DNA from 3 places in the Glaciimonas sp. GNP009 genome. Region 1 is predicted to be linked to each of the others. Evidence: predicted binding sites of a transcription regulator. Region 1 holds the regulator's gene; each other region holds the start of a gene.
What was found. The regulator sigma-54, encoded in region 1, starts transcription at its own class of promoters, with help from an activator protein. The targets are predictions, from matches to a motif close to TGGCANGNAANCTGCTTT.
Positions count from the first base shown of each region.

Region 2: a site for sigma-54 is predicted at 2,503-2,520, ahead of ACXX82_RS11830 (TorF family putative porin). Genes of this name have one in related genera too.
Region 3: a site for sigma-54 is predicted at 3,113-3,130, ahead of ACXX82_RS20930 (PEP-CTERM sorting domain-containing protein). Genes of this name have one in related genera too.

Region 1 is NZ_JBTGUV010000004.1:1,850,880-1,855,791, forward strand. It holds gene lptC (LPS export ABC transporter periplasmic protein LptC) at 1-136, shown strand, start outside; gene lptA (lipopolysaccharide transport periplasmic protein LptA) at 210-749, shown strand; gene lptB (LPS export ABC transporter ATP-binding protein) at 751-1,503, shown strand; gene ACXX82_RS09065 (RNA polymerase factor sigma-54) at 1,530-3,017, shown strand; gene hpf (ribosome hibernation-promoting factor, HPF/YfiA family) at 3,151-3,504, shown strand; gene ACXX82_RS09075 (DUF4197 domain-containing protein) at 3,863-4,561, opposite strand; gene ACXX82_RS09080 (deoxyguanosinetriphosphate triphosphohydrolase) at 4,847-4,912, opposite strand, start outside.
Region 2 is NZ_JBTGUV010000004.1:2,495,353-2,500,264, reverse strand. It holds partial or broken gene ACXX82_RS11850 (magnesium chelatase domain-containing protein) at 151-864, opposite strand; gene ACXX82_RS11845 (accessory factor UbiK family protein) at 923-1,165, opposite strand; gene ACXX82_RS11840 (hypothetical protein) at 1,535-1,732, shown strand; gene ACXX82_RS11835 (GNAT family N-acetyltransferase) at 1,724-2,149, opposite strand; gene ACXX82_RS11830 (TorF family putative porin) at 2,587-3,396, shown strand; gene ACXX82_RS11825 (P-II family nitrogen regulator) at 3,408-3,746, shown strand; gene amt (ammonium transporter) at 3,760-4,912, shown strand, end outside.
Region 3 is NZ_JBTGUV010000004.1:4,549,209-4,554,120, forward strand. It holds gene pbpC (penicillin-binding protein 1C) at 1-2,232, shown strand, start outside; gene ACXX82_RS20930 (PEP-CTERM sorting domain-containing protein) at 2,416-3,018, opposite strand; gene ACXX82_RS20935 (LysR family transcriptional regulator) at 3,531-4,478, opposite strand; gene mdcA (malonate decarboxylase subunit alpha) at 4,740-4,912, shown strand, end outside.

The DNA.
Region 1 (4,912 bases):
CAAGGCGGTCGAAATCACGATCGATCAGTCGAAAATGACCGGTGTTGGTATGTATGCCAATAATGCGACTATGCAATTACGCCTATTAAACAATGTCCGTGGCACCTATCGCGCAACACCGCGGCAGACTAAATAACTCACATGATTACCGGATAATCCTATTGAAGCCATTGTTGCTTTTAGTGCCAGTATCCCCTTTCAGGATTTTTATGAAACGTATTCTATTTTTAACCCTACTCGCGCTGCAACTGACTTGTATTTCAGGTGCCCATGCTGAAAAAGCTGACGCAGATAAACCATCCAACGTAGACGCAGACCAGTTCACGCTGGACGACGTAAAACAAGTAAAGATATTCACCGGCAAGGTGATACTGACCCGCGGCACGCTGATCATGAAAGCCAACAAAGTCGTCGTCACGACGGACCCATCAGGCTATCAATTTGCCACCTTATACGCACCTCCCGGTGGCTTAGCCACGTTTCGCCAAAAGCGCGACGGCGGTCCTGACTTATGGATCGAAGGTGAAGCTGAGCGAATTGAGTACGACGATAAAACTGAAATCGTTAAATTATTTTCGAAAGCGCAAATGCGACGTCTGCAAGGGACCAAAGTCACCGATGTTGTAAACGGCGAATTCATCTCTTACGATAGTCGCGTGGAGTTCTACTCGGTCAGTAACAATGTTTCCGGCAATAGTCAACCTGGCGCGGGCCGCATCAAAGCAGTCATCCAGCCGAAGAGTAAATAAGATGACCTCTACAAATTTAAGCACCTTGATCGTTAAAGGGCTGCAAAAAAGTTATGGCGCGCGCCAAGTAGTCCGCGATGTCTCTTTGAAAGTAAATAACGGCGAGGTCGTCGGCTTGCTTGGTCCTAACGGCGCTGGAAAAACGACTTCTTTCTATATGATCGTCGGTCTGGTGCCATCGGATGGTGGAACAATTGATTTAGATGGCGTTGACATCTCGCGTTTACCGATTCATCAACGCGCGGTGCTTGGCCTGTCTTATCTGCCGCAAGAGGCCTCTGTTTTTCGCAAGCTAACGGTCGAAGACAATATTCGTGCGGTACTTGAATTACAGCGGCCAAACGGCAAAGCACTGACCAAAGATGAAATCTCGGACAAACTCGATTCACTGCTACAAGAATTGCAAATTGAGAAATTGCGGGAAAATCAGGCATTATCTTTGTCCGGTGGAGAGCGACGACGAGTTGAAATCGCCCGTGCTTTAGCCACCAATCCGCGCTTCGTGCTTCTTGATGAGCCGTTCGCCGGTATTGATCCTATCGCCGTTATCGAAATTCAACGTATCGTCAGGTTCCTTAAAGAGCGCGGCATCGGTGTCTTGATCACCGACCATAATGTGCGCGAAACGCTCGGCATTTGTGACCGGGCATACATCATCAACCAAGGTAGCGTGCTAGCCAGCGGCAGTCCAGACGACATCATCGCCAACGAATCAGTGCGACGAGTTTATCTGGGTGAACATTTCCGCATGTAACGGATTCAACGGATTCCCTAGCGCCCATGAAACAATCTCTCCAACTCCGTACCTCGCAGCATCTGGCGCTAACCCCGCAATTGCAGCAATCGATTCGATTGTTGCAATTGTCTACGTTGGAGTTACATCAGGAACTTGAACATATCCTTTCGGATAACCCGTTACTGGAACGCCTCGACGATCCCCTGGACAATTCAGTGCGATTACTCGCCGACGGGGCGATCAGTACCAGTGCCTCAACAATGGATGCGCCACCAGGTGACAGTGAAGTAAGCAGCTCGCCAACTGAGCCTGAGGGCGGTGGTGAAGCGCCCGAGTCTGGCGAAAACAATCAAGAGAACGGCAATACTGACAGCGAATGGAGCTTTGACGACGTTTCCCGAACCTCCAAAGCCCCAGATGATGAGGATTCACGACCACAATTAGAAGCCTGCGAATCGACGTTGCGCGAACATTTGCTCAAACAAATGCGTGAAGCTGTTGATCAGCAACGCGACCGTGCATTGATCGAGTTGATCATTGATGCGCTTGATGAAAACGGCTACCTGGAGGAATCACTAGACGATATTTTTGCACGTCTTCCAGAGCAACTTGATATCGAGATAGAAGAATTGTCGATGGCCTTGAAGATGGTCCAAAGCTTCGACCCAACTGGTGTCGGAGCACGCAACGCGTCAGAATGCCTCGCATTGCAAATCAAAGCATTTCCCAAAGTAGCGTTCGTCACACGCCGACTGGCACTAACAATCGTTGAAGGTTATCTGACCTTATTTGCCCAGCGCGATTTTAATAAAATCAAAAAAGCGCTGGAGTGTGATGATGAAGATTTGCGCGAGGCACAAATTATTATCAAAAAATGTAATCCTCATCCCGGCGCGACCTTTGCTGGCGGTGCGTCAGATTATGTCGTACCAGATGTAATTGTCAGAAAAACAAAAAATGGTTGGCAGGTAATGCTCAACAATGACGTTATGCCAAGGCTTCGAGTTAATGCTCTTTATGCCAACATTCTCAAGCAGGGCAAGAGCGAGGGATCACTTAACTCGCAGCTACAGGAGGCAAAGTGGCTGATCAAAAATATGCGTCAGCGCTTCGATACCATACTGCGTGTAGCGCAGGCAATTGTTGAGCGTCAACGGAATTTTTTCTCACATGGGGCGGTTGCTATGCGACCTCTTGTGTTGCGCGAAATAGCTGATACACTAGGATTACACGAGAGTACTATCTCACGTGTAACTACTCAGAAATACATGCTCACCCCACACGGGATGTTCGAATTAAAGTATTTCTTTGGCAGCCATGTTGCTACAGAGGCAGGTGGAGAGGCTTCCTCAACGGCGATACGGGCGTTAATCAAACAACTGATAGGAGCGGAAGATTCTAAAAGTCCTTTCTCTGACAGCAAGATTGCCGACATGCTCGCGGAACAAGGTATGGTAGTGGCCCGTCGCACCGTCGCAAAATATCGCGAAGCTTTACGAATTCCGCCGGTCAATTTGCGTAAATCTTTATAGCTGTTTGCTTGTTTGCACAAACGTCGCTGTGTTCTGACTGATTGATTTATGGTTGATGAATAAATTGGTGATTCAACACTGAATTAATCGTCCCGGTCCGAACCGCCAACGACACACTTGATAGGAGCGCTGTATGAATTTCACAATTAGTGGGCATCACCTCGACGTAACTCCCGCCATTCGCGAACACGTGCTAAGCAAATTGGAGCGTATCAAGCGCCACTTCGATCAGGTCATAGATATTAGTGTGATCCTGACGGTAGACAAAATCACAGAGAAAGAAAAGCGTCAAAAAGCCGAAATTAATCTGCGCGTTAAAGGCAAAGACCTGCATGCCGAGAGCATTGCGCATGACCTTTACGCCGCCATCGATTTGTTAATCGACAAACTCGATCGACAAGTGATTAAATATAAGGACAAATTGCAGAATCATCAACATTCGGCAATCAAGCATCTACCTGAGGATTTGCCCATCGCAGCAACGTGATGGACGGGGTTCTCTAATGCGGTCAACGTAAGTATTGCTCAATAAATAAATTGAAAAATACTATACTGACAAATGAGCAAGGGCGCAGTTAATGCGCCCTTTGTCATTTTAAAATTATATTACTTACACACGCCCTGCCCGAATATGTTCGTAACACTTTGCATCGTTTAGCAGTGTTCGGAGGCATCGCCGAATGTCTCGAACGCAACCGGGTACACCTCAAACAGCGGCCAAAACAAATAACTAAGCAAGAAGCTTTATAACGTCACTCTCAAAAGAGTTTTCATAAAGTCGCCAGACCCGTAACTTTCCCAATTCGGTCCACATCAAAAATACCATGACGATGGTATGCCGCAGCCTATTGCTTTAATGCGCCAAAAACTTTTCCGATAATTGCACTGCCAGCACCGATCGGATCACGTCGAATCGCTTTTTCCTCTTCCCCTATCATGTAAAACAAGCCATCCAAGGTGCGCTGCGTGACATAGCCTTCAACAGTCGCCGCCTGACCTGGCACAAGACCCGTTTTACTGACCAATCCCATCGTCGAATTGTATTGTGTGGATACACCGTTACGGTCGGTGATTTTCTTTACTATCGGGAGAAATTTTTCTCCTAACGGGGTGGCAGTTTTCTCTCTGAAAAAATCGGTTACCGATGTGTCGCCGCCACTCAGAATATTCTTCGCATCCGTGACCGACATGGATTTCACCGCATTCAGGAGCAACGGCTTCGCCAATGGCACGGCAGACTCTGCGGCATGATTCATCGACACGACCAGATCATCCAGTTGTTGGCCCTTCCCTGTCATTTTAAGCAGCGGTCGTGCTTTCTCTAGCATCCCTGGCAATCCGATTTTTACTTTATCGTTATTTAAAAATCCGTTTTCGACGCCCAGCTTGGCAACTGCAACGTCCGCGCCTTTATTGAGCGCCGCCTTCAGTCCTGAGTTGGCATCCTGATTGCTCAAATCCGCCAAAGAAAATGCCATCGCGGCGGTAGAGACTAAAGAGATCACCAGACCTAAACGTAATGCCGGTTGAAAGATAAATTTCATGTAAAGTCCCTTTTATAAAGACGAAAAAGCAAACAAAAACACGCGCAAAAATATATAAGAAACATCAGCTGATCACTTCGCCGATCATCCTGTCAATGCAGCCATTGATCCAACTCAATAAAAACAGCGGTGCATTTTTATGTTCGTATGAGAATAACGCGACGACATGTATTGACAGAAAGTACGATAAGACGTTCAGATATAAAAACGTATATTGCTATGTATCATCGCATTGATATCTGCTGCGCCATCACGCAATGACGTAACGCGATTCAACAAAGGAGATTATAAATGTCCATCATCGACCAGAAACAACCGGCGATGTTCACGTATTGCATAACGATCGGTCAT
Region 2 (4,912 bases), 640 kb from region 1:
TGCTCAAGCGTGGATGGCAGGTTGCCTAGCAGCCAAATATTGAAAATTAATGCATTAGTAGCAACTAATGTAGCATATCAGCATGATGCTTGTGTGTAATTTATTCAATCAACGTCACAGCCCAATTATATTTGGTGTATTGTGATAAAAGATCAGCGCGCTATGACCGCCAGCAGCAGCGACTTCAAGCGCGCGCTTGGCTTGGAGTTGGCCTTTTACATCGCTGAAATCAAGATAGTGCGGCGTGCGTATCTGCGGCGCGGCGATATGCCGGGTTAGTCTTCCTTCAGCGTCTTTTGCTGAAAAATGCGCACAGACATGCAACAACGAATCCGCCGGATAAATCGCGGCATCTGTGACCAGGGCGGCCTCGTCAGCATTTTGGCGCGGCAAGATAAATGCGCGCTGTTTTTTTGGGGGTGGCTCTCGATTGCTATCGGCATTGTCAGAAATCGCGGCGGTCGCGCTGGTTGTCATCATCGCAAACGTCATCGCCAGCGCACCGCGAATTGGGCGCAGTTCGCCCGAGAGCGAGAGCTCGCCAGCAAATTCGTAATGATCGAGTTGATCCGCGGGCATTTGACCAGACGCAGCCAAAATGCCTAGTGCAATGGGCAAATCGAAACGACCTGATTCTTTAGGTAAATCCGCCGGTGCAAGATTGACGGTTATCCTGCGCGAGGGAAATTCAAAACAAGCGTTTTGAAGGGCCGCACGTACCCGATCTTTGGATTCCTTGACCTCGGTTTCCGGTAAACCAACGATGGTAAAGGACGGCAATCCGTTCGCAAGATGTACTTCAACCGTGACTTCCGGGGCTTGCATTCCTGCAAGCGCCCGACTTTTCAATACTGCCAACGTCATCGGTCTTGCCGCCTGTTCCAATATTGCAGATGCTGTATAGCGAACGTATTGTCCAATCTCATGGACGCTTCAGTTGTGCTTCAAGCTCAGTGACGCGCGCCTCTAACAGTTCCAGTTTTTCGCGCGTCGTTGCCAACACTTGCGCTTGCACATCAAACTCTTCACGGGTAACGAGGTCAAGCTTTGAAAAGCCGCTGCTCAACATCGCCTTGACGTTTTTTTCAACGTCTTTCGCTGGCGAGTTTTCAATTGCCTTATTAATTTTCGACTGCATATCTTCAAAAAAAGTCGGCTTACTCATGGTGGTGCTCCTATAAATACTAACAATACTGAGAATAAAAAAATGATACCTCATCTCATCGCGAACGAGGGTATACCCAAACTGCATCTTAAGATAATTTCTTGGTGTTGTTACGAGAAGTTTTGGGCGCTCACCGCCGACGTTCAAAGCGCACCTTGCGCCCTGACTTTTCCGCAGTAACGCACAACCACGCTTGCGGAGGAAGCGCTTGCAACCAATCACAACCGGCTTGCATCAGTTAGGCTGATGCCAGACCGACTTATCCGATCCGCCATTCAACAAGTTGGCGCGAATCTCGCCCAATGACTGTATCTGCCGCGCATTTGCATCAAAGTTTGTCCCATTTAACCAAAGCTCAAAAGCAGCACGTTGAAGCGGCCACTCGTGATCTATGAGCGAAAACCAGGCAGTGTCGCGATTTCGCCCCTTGTTGACGCGATGTTGGCGGAAAATGCCTTCGGGCGTAAAACCAAAACGCAGCGCCGCCTGTTGCGACCGCTGGTTACGCGTGTCGCATTTCCATTCAATACGTCGATAACCGAGATCGTCGAACGCATGCTACGCTAAAAGATAAATCGTTTCAGTACCCTTGCTGGACTGTTGCATAGCAGCACTAAACCAAATGTGCCCAATTTCAATGGATCCATGTTCTGGCGCGATACCTAGATAACTCACAATGCCCTGTGCCGCACCGGTTTGCCTATCAGTAACGACAAAGAATAGGGGATCTCTGGTTTTTTCGCATTCGCTCAGCCAACTCGTAAAACTGATCTGATCTTCGAAAGGTCCGACCGCCAGATAATCCCATTGACCGACATCCGCGCCATCACCGGTCGCCACACTATATAAAGCCTCCGCATAGCGTTTAACATCAAGCGGTACTAACAACACATTTTGCCCCTCCAGCACAACACCAGGTGGAACCCGCGCAGCCTGCCAGCCCGGCAGCAAACCTTCTATATGTGCGGCGTTTTCGAGAGACATATTGATCCTTGGTTTTGTTCTGTTTTGCGCTATGAAGGAATTGAAATTCGCACTAATTATGTGCTTATTCAGGTGCTTCCTCAGGTGCTTATTTAAGCGCCAGTTCGGCACTTAATTGACAGATGAGCGCGATGTCTTCACCTAAACATCGGGCCAAATCAAGCACAGCATCGCCATAAACGCTTCCAGAACACCAATTTCATCTCACCATTTAAGTGCGAAAAGCTAAAATCGCACTACTATGGTGCTAAATTTTGCTAGTTTTACCATAGAAAAGGACCACAACTAGCAACAATGCATAAAATCAATTATGAATCGTGCCATAAGCGCATACAAACTAGTTGATATGTAGTTGGCATGAGTCCTGCTAGTAGAAGACTGAACTAAGTTGCTGTCTAACTATAATCTTAATGCATATAAACCCAAGGGACTCATAAATGAAAAAGCTGACTTATAAGCTGATACTTGCCACAGCAGTAGCGACAACACTGGTTGCCGGCTTTGCTTACGCCGACGACGCTCCAGTTGTAGCACCAGCCGCAGCCGAACCGGTACCTGATAATCAAGTTGCTTATAACATCGGCTTGGTAAATGACTACCGCTTCCGCGGCATATCACAAAGTCGCTTTGATGCCGCCGTTCAAGGTGGCGTCGATTACACAAATAACCCAACCGGCCTTTATGCCGGAACCTGGTTATCAAACATCAAATGGATTAAAGACTCAGTAAATGCTGGCGGTTTTAATGGCAAAGGCAATATTGAGTGGGATCTCTATGCAGGTAAGCGCGGCGATCTTCCAGCCGGTTTCACGTATGACGTCGGCGGTCTGTATTACTACTATCCCGGTAACAACTACAGTCTTATTGGCAAAAATGCCAATACTTTCGAACTGTACGGTCAACTTGGTTACGGTCCAGCTTACTTCAAATATTCGCATGCGCTGACTAACTTGTTCGGCACAGTCAACAGCAAGAACAGCGCTTATTACGATCTGGGTGCCAATTTTGATGTTGGTTCCGGTGTCACGCTGGGTCTGCATTTTGGCCATCAAACAGTCGAAAACTTTAGCTTTGCCAGTTATAACGATTGGAAAGTTGGCGTCACTAAAACCTTTGACAGCCTATATGGCGTTACTCTAGGCGCTGCTTTCGTCGGAACTGATGCCAAGAACGGCGCATATGTCAGCCCTAACGGCAAAAATCTCGGCAAAAACGGCCTGGTCTTCTCTCTCGCAAAAACTTTCTAAACGAGGTCAACATGAAACTGATCACTGCGATTATCAAACCATTCAAACTTGATGAAGTCCGTGAGGCACTGTCCGCCATTGGCGTACAAGGCATTACCGTCACGGAAGTAAAAGGTTTTGGACGCCAGAAAGGCCATACCGAGTTGTACCGCGGTGCAGAATATGTCGTCGATTTTTTGCCAAAAACAAAAATCGAAGCAGCTGTTGATGACAGTATTCTAGAGCGTGCAGTTGAGGCGATCGAAACGGCAGCACGTACCGGCAAAATCGGTGACGGCAAAATATTCGTTCTCGATCTGCAAGAAGTTATTCGTATTCGTACCGGTGAAACCGGCAAAGATGCAATCTAAGGGGACTTTTAAAATGAACATCAAGAGATTTTTCGCCACGTTTTTGGCGTTTTGCGCACTCATGCTCGCAGTCGGCTTTATGCTGCCAGCCTCTGCTGCCGATGACGCTTCGACGTCGGCCTCAGCTGCGGCCAGCGCTACCAGCACTGCAGTAATTGCCGCGCCTGCTCCTGCAGTCGTCGCGCCTGCGGCTGCCGCAACTGGCGCACTTGCTACTGCTGCCGCTCCTGCCGTACCTGCTCCAGCCGTGCCTAACAAGGGCGACACTGCGTGGCTACTTGTATGTACCGCTTTTGTGATTTTAATGACATTGCCAGGCCTCGGCCTGTTCTACGGCGGCTTGGTTCGCAGCAAGAACATGTTGTCGGTTCTGATGCAATGTTTCACCATCTTCTCGCTGGTGATTGTTCTGTGGATCGTCTATGGCTATAGTCTCGCATTTACCGAAGGTAATGACTTCATTGGCGGCATGAGCCGGTTGTTCCTCAATGGAATGACACCAGACTCATTGGCGGCAACATTCAGCAAAGGCGTTGTATTGCCAGAGTTTGCCTTCGTCGTATTTCAAGGTGCTTTCGCTGCGATTACCTGCGCATTGGTCATCGGCGCATTTGCTGAACGTGCCAAATTCTCCGCCATCCTCGCGTTCACCGTGTTGTGGTTCACTTTTTCGTACTTGCCAATTGCCCATATGGTTTGGTATTGGCCTGGTCCTGATGGCTTCACTGATGCTGCTGCAGCAGCAAAAGCGTCGGCGACTGCTGGTTGGTTGTTCCAAAAAGGTGCGTTGGATTATGCGGGTGGTACGGTTGTTCATATCAACGCAGCGGTTGCCGGTCTGGTCGGTGCGTATGTTATCGGCAAACGCGTAGGCTACGGCAAAGAAGCTTTCAAGCCACATAGCCTGACATTGACCATGGTTGGTGCTTCATTGCTGTGGTTTGGTTGGTTTGGTTTCAACGCCGGTTCCGGTCTGGAAGCAAATGGCGGCGCAGCATTGGCCTTCATCAACACGCTGGTCGCAACGGCTGGTGCAGTATTGACATGGAGTTTGGGTGAGTGGGTTGGCAAGGGTAAGCCTTCCATGTTGGGCGGCGCATCTGGCGCGGTTGCCGGTTTGGTTGTCATTACTCCTGCCGCTGGTTTCGTCGGTGTTGGCGGTGCGT
Region 3 (4,912 bases), 2.7 Mb from region 1:
TCAATGGCTGCTGTATTGATGCTGGGATTCAGCACCGCGCCGGTTCACGCCTTGCAAACTTTTAATGAGGTGCAGCAGGAGTTCCGCACCTCCGAGGCAAACTTGCTCGACCGCAAAGGTGCGTTATTACAGCAAATCCGCTTGAATCCGAACGAGCGACGTTTGTCATGGGTGGGTATAGAAGACGTTTCACCCGCTTTACGAAATGCATTGATAGCGTCCGAAGATAAACGTTTTTATGCGCACAGCGGTGTTGACTGGAGTGCCGTTGCCGCCGCCGCGTGGGGCAATCTATGGAATAGCAGAACCCGTGGCGCATCGACTATTACGATGCAATTAGCGGGATTGCTGGACGACGATTTACGTCGCCGCAATGCGCCGCGTACGATCCGCCAAAAAATGTCGCAAGTCGTTGTGGCCCAATTATTGGAACATCGCTGGCGCAAAGATCAAATTCTTGAGGCCTATTTAAATCTGGTCAGTTTTAGGGGTGAGTTAGTCGGCATGCACGCCTTGTCCCGCGTTTTGTTCGACAAGCATCCGAGTGGTTTAAATCAGCGTGAAGCAGCGATTGCAGTAGCGCTCATTCGCGGCCCTAATGCAACACCAGCACGTGTCGCAGAACGCGCCTGTCGCATCTTGACCGATCAGAACGCTGCATCGGAATGCAAGGGATTGGCGGGTTTCACCTTGTTGGCACTGGCCCGAACTGGCTCCAATTCGGAAGTCATTGTGACCACGACTGCGCCGCAATTAGCGCCTCATCTTGCCCGTAAATTACTAAAAACACCCGGCCAATCGGTGCGCTCCACATTGGATGCGGGCGTGCAACGGTTTGCCAATGATGCGCTAAGGCGGCAGATGGCGTCATTGGTTGAGCGTAATATCGAAGACGGCGCCATCGTCGTGATCGACAATGCCAGCGGCGACGTCTTGGCATGGGTTGGATCAAGCGGATCGTTTTCGAACGCTGCCGCGGTTGACGGTGTGGTGGCGTTGCGTCAGGCTGGATCGACCTTAAAACCGTTTTTATATGAATTGGCGATAGAGAAAAAATGGATGACCGCCGCATCGATTCTGGACGATGCGCCGATTAATTTGCCGACTGCCAGTGGTTTATATATTCCCCAAAATTACGATAAGCAATTTAAAGGTCTGGTCAGTGTGCGCACTGCGCTGGGTTCATCATTGAATATTCCCGCTGTGCGGACCTTGGTGACGGTGACGCCAACGGCATTTTTTGATCGCCTGCAACAACTTGGCTTTGGTCTACGTGAATCGGGCGATTTTTACGGCTACAGTCTCGCACTCGGTAGTGCCGATGTCAGCTTGCTGGCGCTCACCAATGCCTATCGTGCGCTTGCCAACCAAGGCCAATACAGCGGCGTACGTACCGCGCTGAACGATCCGCCGGTAAAAATGCGTAAAGTGATGCGTCCCGATGCGTCCTTTATCATCGGCGATATTCTGTCTGATCGCAGTGCGCGCAGCCGCACCTTCGGTCTGGAGAGTGCGCTTTCAACCAGGGTGTGGGCCGCAGTAAAAACCGGCACATCCAAAGATATGCGCGATAACTGGGCCGTCGGTTACTCGGATCGCTACACAGTTGGCGTTTGGGTCGGCAATGCATCGGGTTTGCCGATGTGGGATGTCTCCGGCGTCACTGGCGCAGCGCCAATCTGGCAAGAGGTCATGCAATACTTGCATACGCGTCAGCAAACGCGGCAACGGATACCGCAGAGACCTGAAGGAGTAGTCGAACAAACTATTCGTTATCAAGACAAGATTGAAGCGCCACGTAAAGAGTATTTTATGGCCGGCACAGAGCAAAGTGTGATGACGACCGCCAAATCTGACGATATCAGCATCGCGATACGCTATCCGACACCCGGCATGTTAGTGGCATTGGATCCCGATATTCCACCGCAACGGCAACGCGTACGTTTTGCGGCAGATGGGTTAACCAGCGGGTCGTGGCGACTAGATGGAAAGTTGCTGGCTTCACCCAACGCCGTGTTGAAAACAGCTAACCTATCGAGCAAAAATAGCCACAAATTCGCAACGGACCAAAGTCACCAGATTGCCCTGGACTGGATGCCGTGGCCGGGCAGACATACGTTGGAATTACTGGATAGCAAAAATGTGGTGGTCGATCAGGTTAAATTTGAGGTACGTGGTGCGGTAGAAAAAGAGTTGGAACAGAAATCCGCACAAAAGACAAAAAACCGCTAATTTAGCAGCGTTGATTTTGCGACCATTGGTAAATGGATCGCCAAGGCCAAATGGACATCAAGATAGACATCTCTTTTGATCGCGTACAAGGGAAGGATAAAAATCTAATAGCCGCAAATGCGGCTATTACGATGCGCCGATCAAGGCTGTCCCTGACAGATCGCGTCAACCGGCGATTTGACTTTATTCCTGAGTCTTGCGCTTAGCGAACACACTCATGGCAAGCAAGCCCAAGCCCATCAGCAACGTAGTTGCTGGCACCGGCACAGCGTTAGACGCCTGAACATTGGTGAAGACGAAGTTTTCATCGTGATAATTCAAGTCGGCACCTGGGATTCGAACATCTTCGAAAGCGACATAGGTTCCGGCTGGGATTTGGATATCGCCGGCATAGCTGTTCGAATAAATATGATTTGTTTGATCGCTATTTAAGGCACGATTCGAATACCAAGTATTGCCGGTACTCAAAACGTTGAGCTTGAATGTGAGTACATCACCAGCATTTACATTGCCAAAATTCAATTGTTGGCCGTAGACAGAAGTATGATCGTCCAAGCCATTGAAGCCGGTATCGATGCCGTTTACCAACAAGCCCAAAGTATTATCGTAACCGGCAGTTGATCCGGCGAAATACGCCATTATGTCGCCTGTGCTGGCAGCGGTAAATGTATAGTTTACCGGATTGATGGTGCCAATATTCGAATACGCAGTCGGAGTAGCTTGCGCTGCAGATGCGGCGAACAGGCCAGCGATGAGTATGTATGCAATGTTGGTTGTCAGTTTCATTCGGTTTCCTAAAGTCGGTTAGTTCAATTTGTTTTCAAGCAGGAAGGTGCCTGTCTAAGCAGCGGCACATACCAATGTATTGTTGCTTTTTACCAAAGCAAATATCGTGCCGTGAAAATGATCAATAGAATTTACCGCCCTAGGTCGGGTAGGTTGCCTTGCTGCCGGGAAATCCGATAGCAAGCAGGTTCGTTATGCCGTCGGAAAAATAATGGCGATACTCTAAAGCCGTCTTTCACACCGCAACCCTTTGCCAGTAAGGGTTTGCGATCGTTTCCGAGCATTCTTTTAGTGGTATTCGATGGCCTCTCGGTTTAGGCATATCAGTGCGTTGACTACGACGACACATTGTCGGGTGGAAATTTATAACGACTAACTTCACACGATCAACATTTTGAAACGCAAGTTTTTACATTGGCTTGAGGCCTGCTGTGTAAAAATTACCGACATTTTCCGTTAATTGAAATTGACTCCTAATTAATACGTCGGGATCAGTTAAACGCGACAAAATTCTAAAAAAAGCCCTCACTTTTTCCATCATGCCGTCCATACATCCGACATTCAGCGGCCAGCGCCAATAAGTTGGGATCGCGTTCCCGACTTTTCGGTAGTAACAAAGTGATGCGTTGTCTGGCTCCGTACTTTGATTCCAGCGCGATAAGCTGAATATGCGAACTGAATTTGCCCACGCGTCCCGGCAACAGGCTATAACCGATACCACCGCTGACCAGATTGATCAGCGAAAAAATATCCTGCACCCGCATACTAATATTCGGCGTAAAACCTGCTCGTTCAAAGCACGCCGCAAAGTCTTGCGACGTAACAAAGCCTTCTGTCAATGTTACAAATTTTTCGTCCCGTAGATCCTGTAAATTCACCCGCTTCTGACCGGCATAGGGTGAGTGTAGGGGCGCGGCCAAAAAGACATCATCATCGAACAGTGGAACCGCCACCAACGCCTGACTATCGTCGGGGTTGTTAAGGTCACTTTGTTCGTGCAAACCGATAACGATTGCATCAAGCCGCCCATCCGCAAGCTGTTGTATCAGATCGCGGTTGGAACCCAGCGTCAAATCGATATCCAGTGCAGGCTTACGCAGTTTCAATCCAATCATCAGTTGGGGAATACAGCGCAATGTGAGCGAATAGAGTGATCCTATCTTCAGGCGGGTGGCGTTAAAACCGGCCGCCTCTTGGACTTTTCGGATACCTTCTTCGACTTCATTGATTACACGCTGTGCGTATTCGGCAAACGTGTAAGCGCTTTGCAATGGAATCAGGCTGCGGCCTTCACGTTTAAAAAGCGGGCAACGCATCGCCTCCTCCAGCGAGTGTAAAGAGCGATGCACGCTGACAGTGCTTTGACCTAACAATTCAGAAACCCGAGCCATATTATTAAGCTTCATAAAGGCCAGAAAAACTTCCAGTTTCTTGATTGTTATAGATTCATCGATCGCCATATTTGATCCTTTTGAGCGCTAGTTATGCGCACCATATTTGCTTAAGTTCGGCACCACCGTGACTGGGTGGATGCGAAGTCATTTCGGCGTTAAAGATGATTTATATTCATCGTTTTTTTATTGATTAATGTGCCATGCTGCTAGAGCCATATTAACGTGAATTCATTACTGTCAGAGTAATAAAATCACTTTAAAGTTGATTGAAGTGCAGCGTGCAGTGGACTAATGTCTCTAACACGATGACTGAATGCTGGAGCAAAGATGCAAGCCCAACGAAAGCTTGACCCGCAGTGGAGCAAACGCCGTATTGAAAAACACCGTCGCCTCGCCTTAGTAGCACATCTGGCTGATGGCCCCGTTCTGCGAACCGCCGATATCGTACCCGCGCTACACGCCCTGATCTCTTCCGGAGATCGTGTTGTGCTTGAGGGAAA